Regions from separate parts of the Microbulbifer agarilyticus genome, predicted to be linked through region 1. Evidence: predicted binding sites of a transcription regulator. Region 1 holds the regulator's gene; each other region holds the start of a gene.
What was found. Region 1 encodes sigma-54, which starts transcription at its own class of promoters, with help from an activator protein. Its sites were predicted from a motif close to TGGCACANNNNTTGCNNT; they were not measured.

Region 2: the regulator sigma-54 is predicted to act here: its motif matches at 2,247-2,264, upstream of glnA (glutamate--ammonia ligase).
Region 3: the regulator sigma-54 is predicted to act here: its motif matches at 2,927-2,944, upstream of nirB (nitrite reductase large subunit NirB).

Annotation. Positions count from the first base shown of each region.
Region 1 covers NZ_CP019650.1:3,205,813-3,210,200, forward strand. The annotation lists gene lptA (lipopolysaccharide transport periplasmic protein LptA) at 1-359, shown strand, start outside; gene lptB (LPS export ABC transporter ATP-binding protein) at 433-1,158, shown strand; gene Mag101_RS13415 (RNA polymerase factor sigma-54) at 1,388-2,851, shown strand; gene hpf (ribosome hibernation-promoting factor, HPF/YfiA family) at 3,041-3,334, shown strand; gene ptsN (PTS IIA-like nitrogen regulatory protein PtsN) at 3,397-3,858, shown strand; gene rapZ (RNase adapter RapZ) at 3,959-4,388, shown strand, end outside.
Region 2 covers NZ_CP019650.1:4,043,400-4,047,787, forward strand. The annotation lists gene Mag101_RS16765 (DUF4124 domain-containing protein) at 1-561, opposite strand, end outside; gene glnA (glutamate--ammonia ligase) at 776-2,182, opposite strand; gene thiI (tRNA uracil 4-sulfurtransferase ThiI) at 2,574-4,046, shown strand; gene Mag101_RS16780 (MipA/OmpV family protein) at 4,281-4,388, shown strand, end outside.
Region 3 covers NZ_CP019650.1:899,863-904,250, forward strand. The annotation lists gene nirD (nitrite reductase small subunit NirD) at 1-137, opposite strand, end outside; gene nirB (nitrite reductase large subunit NirB) at 211-2,739, opposite strand; gene Mag101_RS03735 (bifunctional protein-serine/threonine kinase/phosphatase) at 3,089-4,388, opposite strand, start outside.

The DNA of each region.
Region 1 (4,388 bases):
TAGTCATCAGCCAGGGCTCGCTGCAAATTCGCGCAGACCGCGTGGAAGTGCACGGCAACAGCAAAGGCGAAATCAACAAAGTGGTCGCCACCGGCAAACCCGCACACTTCCAACAGCAAGTGGAAGAAAGCACTAATCCAGTAAAGGCCCGCGCCCAGCGAATCGAATTCCTGGTAGCAAGCGATGCCCTACAGCTAACTGGTGAAGCCTTTGTCGATCGCGACGGCAATACCCTGTCTGCCGAACGCATCGACTATGACCTCAACAGCGAGCAGATGCAGGCTCAGGGCCAGTCCGAGAAGAAGCGCGTCGAGATGATCTGGAAGCCGGAGGCCAAGCCAGCTCAGGATGGGCAATAACGCCCCTCTTACATCGACAAGATCACGAAAAAAAAATTCAAACAGCGCGCAGCGCTGACAGCGGAATTAAGCAATGCCCACGCTCAAGGCACTACACCTCGCCAAGCAATACAAAAAGCGCAAAGTTGTTCAGGATGTGTCCGTCAGCGTATCCAGCGGGCAGATTGTAGGCCTGCTCGGCCCCAATGGCGCGGGTAAAACCACCTGTTTTTATATGATTGCGGGCTTGGTACAGGCCGACGCGGGCCAGGTTTTGATCGATGATGAGGACATTACCGGCCTCTCCATGCACGGTCGCGCCCGCAAGGGTATTGGCTACCTGCCACAGGAAGCCTCGGTATTCCGGCGCCTGTCGGTACAAGACAACATCATGGCAATTCTGGAGACCCGCAAAGACCTCGACCGCACGCAGCGCAAAGAGCAACTCGAGTCATTGCTGGAAGAGTTCCATATCACGCATATTCGCGAGAGCCTCGGCATGGCACTCTCCGGCGGTGAACGCCGCCGAGTGGAAATAGCGCGCGCACTCGCGACAAACCCTGCATTCGTACTGCTGGACGAACCCTTTGCCGGTGTTGACCCGATCTCCGTCGCCGATATCCAGCAAATCATTCGCCACCTGCGGGATCGCGATATCGGCGTCCTGATCACCGACCACAATGTGCGCGAGACCCTCGACATCTGCGAAATCGCCTACATCGTCAGCGAAGGTCACATCATCGCCTCTGGCAACCCCAGAGACGTCGCCGAAAACAAACGAGTGAAAGATGTGTACCTGGGCCATCAGTTCACGATTTGAGCCTTTTTCAGAAAAGCTTTCCAGAAACCGTGAAAAATAGAGATTTTGATCACGGGAATACACGCTTAACCGGAAGGCGTGACTTTTTCGGCATACTTATTGCTTAACTTGCCCCTTGTCTTCCTACCCTCCCCGGGGTAGTCTGCAGGAAATGAGCCTTATCCCGCCGCCAAAGGAATAAAATTCTTTTCGGTAGGTCATCGCCAGATTTTTCTGCCGGCAAACCTCTATGAAGCAGTCACTCCAGTTAAAACTCGGCACGCAGCTGACAATGACCCCCCAGCTGCAGCAGGCTATTCGCCTGCTGCAATTGTCGACGCTGGATCTGCAACAGGAAATTCAATCCGCACTGGACAGCAACCCGCTGCTCGAGTCAGATTTTGACGAGCACGCCGGCGAGTCCCACCAAGACCAGAACACCCCAGCCCAGCAAGCCGAAGAACGCACCGAGAGCGCACCAGAGCCCCAGGCAGAATCCACCGCCGAGGGGGACTGGAGCAGCGACATCCCCGACGAATTGCCGGTAGATACCCGCTGGGATGACATTTACTCCGGTGGCACCAGCAGCGGGTCGGCGGAAACGGAAGAGTACGCGCTGGAGCAGCGCAACGCGGTCTCCGAAAGCCTGCAGGATCACCTGCTGTGGCAACTGAACCTCACACCACTCACCGACTCGGACAAGCAGATCGGCGAGGCACTCATTGACGCCATCGCCCCGAACGGCTTTCTCGATACCAGCGTGGAAGAATTGGCGGAATCCCTCGAAGTGGATACCGATGAAGTAACCGCGGTCCTCAAGACGATTCAACAGCTTGAACCCGTTGGCTGTGGCGCCCGCGACCTGCGTGAAAGCCTGATCCTGCAGTTGCGTCAGCTACCCGAGGGGACCCCCTGGCTGGAACAGGCGCTGACCGTAGTCGGCCAGCACCTCGATCTGCTGGGCAAACGCGATTTTCGCCAGCTAAGCCGACGCACCCGCCTCAATGAAACACAGCTTGGTGAAGTGATGCGCCTGATTCAGACGCTCACCCCCTACCCCGGTGAAGTCTTTGGCGGCGAGGAGCCACAGTATGTGGTGCCGGACGTCATCGTCACTCGCAAGCAGGATCGCTGGGTAGTGGAGCTAAACCCGGAAACCACCCCCAAGCTGCGCATCAACGACACCTACGCCTCGCTGATCAAGCGAGCTGACAACTCCAGCGAAAACAACTACCTGCGGGACAACCTGCAAGAAGCCCGCTGGTTCCTGAAGAGCCTACAGAGCCGCCACGAGACACTGCTCAAAGTGGCCAGCAGCATCGTGGAAAAACAACAGGGCTTTTTCGAGCAGGGTCCCGAAGCCATGAAACCCATGGTGCTGGCGAATATTGCCGAGACCATCGGCATGCACGAGTCCACCATCTCGCGGGTGACCACCCAGAAGTACATGCTCACCCCCCGGGGCGTATTCGAACTCAAGTATTTCTTCTCCAGCCACGTGAGCACCGACTCCGGTGAAGACGCCTCATCCACCGCCATTCGCGCGCTGATTCGCAAGCTGATCGATGGCGAGCAGCCGCGTAAACCACTATCCGATAACAAGATCACCCAGGAACTGGACTCCCAGGGCATCAAAGTCGCAAGACGCACTGTGGCCAAGTACCGGGAATCCATGGGTATCCCCTCTTCGAGCGAGCGTAAGAGACTGGTCTAACCAAACCGGTCATTTTTCAGCGAAAACTTGCCTCGCATACTGACTACTTCGAGCCCTGAAAGCAGTATTCCGCACAACCAATAGCCCTGCGCCGAGTGTATCCTTCCATTCTGACGCACTTCCTAGTAGGGTTGCCGCCCTGAGCGGGGGTGCGACAGGATTCGTGTTGTACCCAATAAGGAGAAATCCATGCAGATCAATATCAGTGGTCACCATGTAGAAGTTACTCCGGCCATTCGCGATTACTGCCTGACCAAACTGGACAAGCTCTCCCGCCACAACGACCTCGTCAACAATGCACAGGTCACTCTGTCTGTCGACAAACTCACTCAGAAAGCCGAGGCCTTAGTGCACGTAAACGGCAACAAGGATATTTTTGCCGACTCGGAATCTGACGATATGTACGCAGCGATCGATTCGCTCACGGACAAGCTCGACCGTCAGCTGCTGAAACACAAAGAGAAGTTACGCAGTCACCGCTAGTCTCAGTACTTGGAGTACCCAAGAGCAACGGCTGACTTGCACCGCTAGATCATCTGTACGTTATGACATTGGAAGCATTACTCTCTCCCCGCCTGAGTCTTTGCCACCTGGCTGGGAGTAGCAAGAAGAAGCTGTTGCTCAATATCGCCCAGGCGATCTCTGAACAGTTCCCCGAGCTGGATGCCGACACGGTATTCAGTCAGCTGGTCGCCCGTGAACGACTGGGATCCACCGGTATTGGCGAAGGGGTCGCCATCCCCCACTGCCGCCTGCCCGGCTGCGAAAAGCCGATCGGAGTGCTGTGCACCACCTCCCCTGCGGTAGACTTCGATGCCATCGACCGGCAGCCCGTGGACCTGTTGTTTGCGCTGCTCGTCCCCGACGATTCAGAGCAGGAGCACCTCGATACCCTGGCGGAAATTGCCGCGCTATTCAGCGACAGCCGGGTGCGGGAAAAATTACGTGACGCCACCACCAGCGACGAGCTCTACGCGCTGGCCATTAACAGCGCTGCAGCGGCATAAATTTCCACCCCGCTACCGGGGGTGACTGCTTTATACTGGCACGGTTCGCCACCGCTACACCAAAACCGGTGCCAGCCAACCAGCAAGGAGCGCGACAGCAATGCGATTGGTCATTATCAGCGGCCGTTCGGGTTCAGGAAAAAGTTCTGCCCTACAGCTGCTGGAAGACGTTGGCTTCAACTGTATCGACAACCTTCCCACCAGCCTGGTGCCGGACCTGCTGCGCCGCGTTAGCCAGCAGCCGCCGGAGGAAAACACCCAGCTAGCACTGGGCATTGATGCGCGCACCCTGTGGCAGGATGTGGCCCAGGCCCCCAAGATCATTGACGACCTGCGCGCAAATGGCGTGGACTGCGATGTGGTTTATCTGGACGCGCGCTCACCGGTCCTGGTACAGCGCTTTAGCGAGACTCGCCGCAAGCATCCATTGAGCGACAGCCATACCCATCTGCTGGAAGCACTCAATCGCGAGAAAGAGATCCTCGCGCCACTCGCTGCCATGGCCGACCTGGTGATCGATACCAGCAATC
Region 2 (4,388 bases), 840 kb from region 1:
TTGCGACTGCGCCAACGGCTGGCCAGTGGCGCTATACAGCACCGCCTGGATGGTATGGGTACCGCGCTCCAGCGCGGAGATGTCCAGGCTGTTGGTGGATGAACCGCCGCTCCAGCGCTGGCCGTCGATGACCGCGAAAAAACGGTAACCATCCCGCGGCACCGGATTCAGGGCCACCTGCAGCACGATAAAGCGCTGGCCGGGAGGGATGGTTGCATCATCCGCCGGACTGACAATGGCAAAACTGATGGGGCCCAGGTCTTCGCGCTGGCGCTCATCGCCGGAGCGCGGAGATAGCTTGCGCGTGGGCAGCGCACTTTTCGGTGCAATGGGCTGCACATTGATTGGCCCAATCTCAATCTTTTCCACCTTCTCGCCCGCCGGTGCGGTGTCGCTGAAAGTCACGCGGCCGTCGGGTCCGACGATTTTATAGACGGAGCCATTACCACTACTACTAGAGCCAGAGCCACCCTTGGTGGTGTCGGACTTGTCCTGGGCGCTCGCGGTGGCAATCAGCAGTGCCGCCAGTGGCACCGCAAGCAACGCGGTCAGTTTGATCATGGGCGCTCCCGCAATCGTGTTTTCAACCTACCTATTTAGTAAGGCTAGTGTACTCGTGAACCCGGGCGCGACGTAAAGCGCCTGTGCACAAAAGAGCCATAAAAAGCCCATAAAAAAAGCCCACACCGCAAGGTGTGGGCTTTCTCGTCATCTTTGCGCCGTTCTCACCAATCTCCCGGAGGAAAATCGGCGGCGGCGCGCTGATGATACCTGCTTATACGGAATAGTACAGGTCGAACTCAACCGGGTGAGTGGTCATGTTCACACGCTGAACTTCTTCACGCTTCAGGTCGATGTACGCATCGATCGCGTCGTCGGTGAATACGCCACCTTCGGTCAGGAACGCGCGGTCCTGATCAAGTGCGTCCAGAGCCTGTTCCAGGCTGGAAGCAACGGTCGGGTACTCGGCCAGCTCTTCCGCCGGCAGATCGTACAGATCCTTGTCCGCAGCGTCGCCAGGGTGGATCTTGTTCTTAACGCCGTCGAGGCCAGCCATCAGCAGAGCGGCGAAGGCCAGGTACGGGTTAGCGGTCGGATCCGGGAAGCGAGTTTCGATACGCTTGCCTTTCGGGCTCGGTACGAACGGAATACGGATGGACGCAGAACGGTTACGTGCGGAGTAAGCCAGGATTACCGGCGCTTCGAAGCCCGGAACCAGACGCTTATAGGAGTTGGTAGAAGCGTTACAGATGGCGTTCAGAGCGCGCGCGTGCTTGATGATACCGCCAACGTAGAACAGGGCAGTTTCAGACAGTCCAGCGTAAGCGTCGCCAGCGAACTGGTTTACGCCGTCTTTGCTGAAGGACTGGTGCACGTGCATACCAGAACCGTTGTCGCCTACCAGCGGCTTCGGCATGAAGGTCGCAGTTTTGCCGTAAGCGTGCGCTACGTTGTGTACCGCGTACTTCAGGATCTGAACTTCGTCCGCTTTCTTGGTCAGGGTGTTCGCGCCAACGCCGATTTCACACTGGCCAGCAGTACCCACTTCGTGGTGGTGTACTTCAATTTCCAGACCCATGGCTTCCATAGCGGAACACATGGCGGCACGTACGTCGTGCAGGGAGTCGACCGGTGGAACCGGGAAGTAACCGCCTTTCACGCCCGGACGGTGACCCATGTTGCCGTCGGTGAAGTTAGCGCCGGAAGACCAGGCCGCTTCTTCGGAATTGATTTTGTAGAAGGCGCCACCCATTTCGGCACCCCAGGTGATGTCGTCGAATACGAAGAACTCAGGCTCCGGACCGAACAGCGCGGAGTCACCGAAACCAGTGGACTTCAGGTATTCCTCAGCGCGCAGAGCGATGGAACGCGGGTCGCGCTCGTAGCCCTGACCGGTGATCGGGTCAACGATGTTACAGCGAACGATTACAGTCGCTTCATCGGTGAACGGGTCCAGGAATGCAGTTTCGTCGTCCGGCATGAGGATCATGTCGGATTCGTTGATGCCTTTCCAACCGGAGATGGAGGAGCCATCGAACATCTTGCCTTCTTCGAAGAACTCGCCGTCAACTTCCTTAGTGGGAAGGGATACGTGTTGTTCCTTACCTTTGGTATCGGTGAAGCGCAGGTCTACCCATTTAGCTTCGCTCTCTTTGATGAGCCCGAGCGTTTTCGCTGACATTACAGTCCTCCAAGAATGAAAAAGTTATGTTCGCGCCAATTCGCTTTATCTTGTGGCAACTGTAAAAGCAAAGAGTGTGCCAAATTGGGGCAAATTGACGGCTAGGGGGTTCGGGGAGCCGGATTTGGTTGCTGGGGAGCACAATCGAATAGAAATCATCCAACCCAAACTAGCATTACCACGCCAGCTTTCTCGGGCGGCCCGCAGCATTCCCAAAAATGGTGCCCCCAAACCTCCATTCGCACCATTTTAGGGCGAGAAACATGCAATTGGCACCAATTTGGTGCCGCGAGCAAATTCGTGATAGCGAGTTTATAATTCGCCACCTCTTCCGGGAAGCCAGTAAATCCTTTCCGGCCTCAAATTCAACCGCGGTTCCGGCACATCCCCTATGCACTTTGTCGTTAAGTTTTTTCCAGAGATCACTATCAAGAGCAATCCCGTGCGCAAGCGCATGTCGCGACAGCTCGCAGACAACCTGCGCAAGTTAATGCGACAGCTGGATGACCGAATTCAGGTACGCAAAGACTGGGAAAAAATCGACGTGACCGCGCCGGACGCAGTATCCCATCTTTCCGAGCGCATTGAAGAGGTACTGGCGCACACCCCAGGCATCGCCAACTTCGCCCGCGTACAGCAGTTCCCACTGGGCGACTTGGACGATATCTACCAGAAGACCCTCGCCATCTGGGGCCCGCAGCTGGCCGGCAAGACATTTTGCGTGCGGGTAAAGCGCACCGGCAAGCACGACTTCCAGTCGCTGGACGTGGAGCAGTACGTCGGCGGCGGCCTCAATCAGAATACCGACGCGGCCGGCGTAAAACTGAAGAAACCCGACATCACCGTGAAACTGGAAATTCGTCACGACAAGCTGAACGTGATCGAGGAGCTGCACCAGGGCCTCGGTGGCTTCCCGCTGGGCACCCAGGACCCGGTCATCTCACTGGTGTCCGGCGGCTTCGATTCCACTGTATCCAGCTACCTCACCATCAAGCGCGGTATCCGCACCCATTTTCTGTTCTTTAACTTGGGCGGCCGCCAGCACGAGCTGGGGGTAAAGGAAGTGGCATTTTACCTGTGGGACAAATACGGCTCCTCCCACCGGGTGCGCTTTGTCACGGTACCGTTCGATGAGGTAGTGGCAGAAATCCTGGAGAAGGTGGACGACTCCTATATGGGTGTGACCCTGAAGCGCATGATGCTGCGCGCGGGCTCGGTCATCGCCAAGGAACTGGAAGTGGACGCGCTGGTAACCGGCGAAGCCATCGCCCAGGTTTCCAGCCAGACGTTGAAGAACCTGGCGGTAATCGACAGCGTGACCGATACCTTGGTATTGCGCCCGCTGATCACCTCCGACAAAACCGACATCATCCGCACTGCGCGTGCGATCGGCACCGAGGAATTCGCCGCGAACATGCCCGAGTACTGCGGCGTGATTTCGGTGAAGCCCACCACCCGTGCAAAAATGGAGAAAGTTGAGCACGAAGAAGCGCGCTTCGACTTCACTGTGCTCGACCGCGCGGTGGGCAACCGGGTAATGCAGAACATCGATGAGGTAATGGACGACCTGGGTGAAGACGCCCCGCCGGTGGACATCTTCAAAGAACCCGGCGATGCCATCATTATCGATATCCGCCACCCCACCGAGGAAGAGGTGAACCCGCTGGAACTCGACGATGCAGAGGTGGAAACCATCCCCTTCTATCGCCTCAGCACCGCCTTCCAGAAACTGGATAAGGACAAACAGTACCTGTTGTACTGTGCGCGCGGGGTTATGAGCCAGCTGCACGCGTCACACTTACTGGACGAAGGCTATCGCAACGTCGGTGTATTCCGCCCGGAGATCCCGCACCAGGGCAAATAACGCCCTTCTTTCCCTGCAAGACCGCCGCAATAGGGCCCGCACCAAGACTGGTAGCGGGCCTACTGGCGTGCGCGCTTAACGACAGCACAAAACTTCACAGTCAGCTTTTTCTCTGAGGTGAAGTGTCGCCTGTATCATTTTTGTAACAATTTGTTAGCTTTTGCTGCGTTCGCTAGCGACGCACGGAATCACTGTGATAAAAGTTGCCACTAATAAAAACATAACAACTGTCCAATGTTTCCAAGAGCCCTCATAACGCTATTCAGCCTGCTCATCTTCTGCACACAAGTTGCGGCCGAAGAGTCACGCGCGCCAGTCTGGAAGTTGAGCGTGGCGGTTGGC
Region 3 (4,388 bases), 1.9 Mb from region 1:
TGGGGTTCCTGTTCGGGTAAAAAAAACAGGGCAATCTGTCGATCGCCCACAAGAGCGCACACTCCGGAATCGGCTACAAGATCTGATCGCTTGCAGACTTGCAGCCACTCGGTGCGGGTTATGGCAACTTCGCTCATTTCGGTTCTCCACAATGGTATGGAAAGAATAGGGTTATGAAATCTTCAACGCTGTTTACTAATGTGAGCCGGCTTATGCCGGCTCTGCGATCTTGACGATCTCTTCTTCGGTAGCTGGGCGACGCTGCTGGCGCTCTTCTACGAATACGATCTTTTCGTCTTTCTCGTCGGTGTTAACGAACTGGCGGAAGCGTTTGAGCATTTCCGGGTCGTTGATCGCGGTTTTCCATTCACACTGGTAGGTGCCAACCACGTTGGTCATCTGACGCTCCAGCTCGTCGCAGATGCCCAGCTTGTCCTCGATCACAACTTCGCGCAGGTAATCGAGACCGCCTTCCAGGTTTTCCAGCCATACAGAGGTACGCTGCAGCTTGTCGGCAGTGCGCACGTAGAACATCAGCACGCGGTCGATGTACTTGATCAGGGTGACGTCATCCAGATCGGTCGCGAACAGGTCGGCGTGGCGCGGGCGCATACCGCCGTTACCACATACATACAGGTTCCAGCCGTTTTCGGTAGCGATCACACCGATGTCTTTGCTCTGTGCTTCCGCACACTCGCGCGTACAGCCAGATACTGCCATTTTGATTTTGTGCGGAGAGCGCAATCCCTTGTAGCGGTTCTCAACAGTGAGGGCCATGCCCACGCTGTCCTGAACACCAAAGCGACACCAGGTGCTGCCCACGCAGGACTTCACGGTACGCAGTGACTTGCCGTAGGCGTGGCCGGTTTCGAAGCCAGCGTCGGTCAGTTCGCGCCAGATCTCTGGCAGCTCTTCCAGGCGGGCGCCAAACAGGTCGATACGCTGGCCGCCGGTGATCTTGGTATAGAGGTCGTATTTCTTCGCCACTTCCCCGAGTACGATCAGCTTGTCCGGGGTGATTTCGCCACCGGCAATACGCGGAACAACGGAGTAGGTGCCGTTCTTCTGCATGTTGGCCATAAACGTATCGTTGGTGTCTTGCAGGCCAACGTGCGGCTTCTCATGAATGTGTTCATTCCACAGGGAGGCGAAAATTGAGGCTGCAGTGGGCTTACAGATCTCGCAACCCTTGCCAGTGCCGTGTTTTTCCAGCAGTTCTTCAAAGGTTTTGATTTCTTCCACTTGCACCATGTGGAAGATTTCCTGGCGGGTGTATGGGAAGTGCGGGCATAGGTCGTTATTGACCTCGACACCCAGCGCGGCCAGTTCGGTGTCCACAACATTTTTCAGCAGGGCAGCACAGCCACCACAGCCAGTCGCTGCTTTGGTGCAGTCTTTCACTTCACCTACGGAGCAGCAGCCACCCTGAACGGCGCCGACGATGTCGCCTTTGCTGACGTTGTGGCAGGAGCAGATGGTGGCTGTATCCGGCAGGGCATCGGCACCCAGAGTTGGTGCGGCGCCATCCAGCGCTGGCAGGATCAGCTGTTCGGGATGCTCCGGCAGATCCATGTCATTCAAGTGGTATTGCAGCAGAGTGTCGTAGTCGCCGGTGTCTCCGACCAGTACTGCACCGCGCAGCTTTTTCCCTTCGCTGTCGGTGATCATGCGCTTGTACACGCCGGTCTGCTCATCGACGAAGGTGATCGCGGCTGAACCTTCGGCGCGGCCGTGGGCATCCCCGATGGAGCCAACTTCCACGCCCAGGAGCTTCAGCTTGGTGCTCATGTCCGCGCCGTTGAATTCCGCTGCCTCACCACACAACAGGGAGACCGCGGTGCGCGCCATGGTATAGCCGGGAGCTACCAGGCCGTAGATGAAGTTATTGAACAGGGCACATTCGCCGATGGCGAAAATACTTTTGTCCGAGGTACGGCAGTTGTTGTCGACAACGATACCGCCACGCTCACCCAACTCGATGCCGGCAGATTTGGCCAAACTGTCTTCAGGGCGGATACCGGCAGAGAAGACAATCAAATCGGTATCGAGAGATTTGTCGCCCTTGAAGTTCATGCGCAGGCGGCCGCCGTCCACTTCTTCGATCAGCTCGGTCGCGGTGCTGGTGTGTACAGTTACACCCAGCTCTTCAATCTTTTCGCGCAGTAGGTTGGAGCCGCCTTCATCCAGCTGCACAGACATCAGGCCGGGAGCGAATTCCACCACGTGGGCTTCAAGGCCCAGCTGCTTAAGAGCATTGGCCGCTTCCAGCCCCAGCAGACCGCCACCTACAACTACACCAACCTTACCGTCGTTGGCGGCCGCTTGGATCTTGTCGAGATCTTCTAGGGTGCGGTAAACAAAACACTTGCTGTGTTCATGGCCGGGGATTGGCGGTACGAAAGGATAGGAACCGGTGGCGAGCACCAGGTGATCATAGGTCTCGCTGGCACCGCTGGCAGAGGTGACGATTTTGTTTTCGCGGTCGATGCTTACTGCGGCGTCGTTGAGACGCAGGTCGTAGCCCCATTCGCGATACTGCTCAACCTTGCCCATCGCCAGATCGTCGGCGGTACGTCCACCGAAGTACTCGGAGAGGTGGACGCGGTCGTAGGCTGGGCGGGGTTCGGCACAAAATACCAGTACGTCGAACAACTCCCGCTCGGGGCGATTCGCCAGTTGTTCCAGGAAGTGGTGGCCCACCATGCCGTTGCCGATGACGACGATTTTTTGCTTAACCATAATCTCTGCCGTGATTTACCAGGTTGTACCCGGAGTCTTACCGAGTATTGGTACCTGACATGTTCGACAGAAAAGTGGGGAGCCACAGATGCAGGGAGATGCTAAGGCTGCACGGGCTTACCCTCTTCTGTCGAAGAGTGTCAGGCGCCGTTGCCTTGCTAAAAGAATTTCAGATTGTGACTAAAGGTATTCAATCTCTGTGCCAACTTTTGTTGAGCCCGCTGGCACCGGGAAACCGTAGAGTTTTTGTGGTTAATTGGCGTTTTACGAGGGTTGGATGCTGCAAATTGGTGCGCGCTACTTCTGTGCGCCCCAGATTGGGACGCGACGATGTACTTTGGTTGCGCGCTTAGAGGAAGTACAGCAGGTGGGAGAGTACCGCGAGCACGGCAACGGTTTGCCAGAAGAGCAATGGGTTGCGCTGGATTAGTGGTGGCTTTTCCGCCGTGTCGAATTTTTTGTTCGGGGTGCGAAGGTCGTGAACAAACTCTGACAGTGCCGGGTAACGGTTTTTTGGATCTGGCGCGCAGGCCTGACGCAGGGCGCCGTCAATCCATTCCGGAATGTCCTCGCGATATTGCCGCGCGCTGATGTAGCGCAAACTCGCATAGTTCTTCAGTTGATAGTGGCTGCTGCCGAAACGTTCTTTATATGGGTAGTTTCCAGTCAGCATCTCATACGCAATGACACCGAGGGAGAATATATCTGAGCGATGACTGGCGGCGTCACTGAAGAAATACTCCGGCGCGCAATAGTTTTTGCTGCCCGGCGGTGCACTATCCTGGTAGCGCAGTAATTCCTGCAGACCTGCAGCGTTAGCGCCACCCAAGTCGATCAGCTTCAGGCGCCCTGCCGTATCGATCATGATGTTCTCTGGCTTAAGGTCGCCGTGCACGATTTCTAATCGTTGCAGGCGGCGCAGGGCGCTTACCAATTGCTCTACCAGGTTACGCACCTGATCCAGTGGCGGCTCAGGGTTGAGTTGCATCCACTGGCGAAGGTTTTGCCCGTCCACATACTCCATAACGTGGTAGAGAAACTTACGTTGCTTGCGGGGCGGATATATTTGCACGATCGCCGGGTGTTCCAGGCGGCGTCCTGTCCACTCTTCGGCAATAAAGCGCTCGATATAGGCTGGATCATCACTGAAGTTTTCCGATGGCGCCTTGAGGGCCAATAGCTGCTCAGGTTGACCGTCCGTATCGGCGTCCATGTCCCGCACTAAATACAGGTAGCTGCGGCTGCTTGCATGCAATTCCTGCAATACTTCGTAGCCGTCAATTTTATTTCCGGGCTGTAGGGCTGGTGGGAATGGCAGTTGGCTGGTGGCCACCATAACATCGTCCGCCTGCACCGCATCCACCAAATTAACGCGGCACAACGCCAGGCTCAGATTATCTTTACTGCCATTATCCAGCGCTGCTGCCATCAATGGTTTCGCTGCATCCATTTGATGCCTGATGAGCAGCTCGGTGAATTGGCTTCTTGGCAAAAAGTCGTGAATGCCGTCGGTGGTAACACAGAAGAGGTCGCCGGCTTCCAGAGGCTCTCGCCGATAGTCCACCTCGATATGCGCATCCATACCGAGCGCACGACTTAAAAAGGTGCGATCCGGGCCGAGTGCACGGCTGTGATCTCGAGTCAGGCAC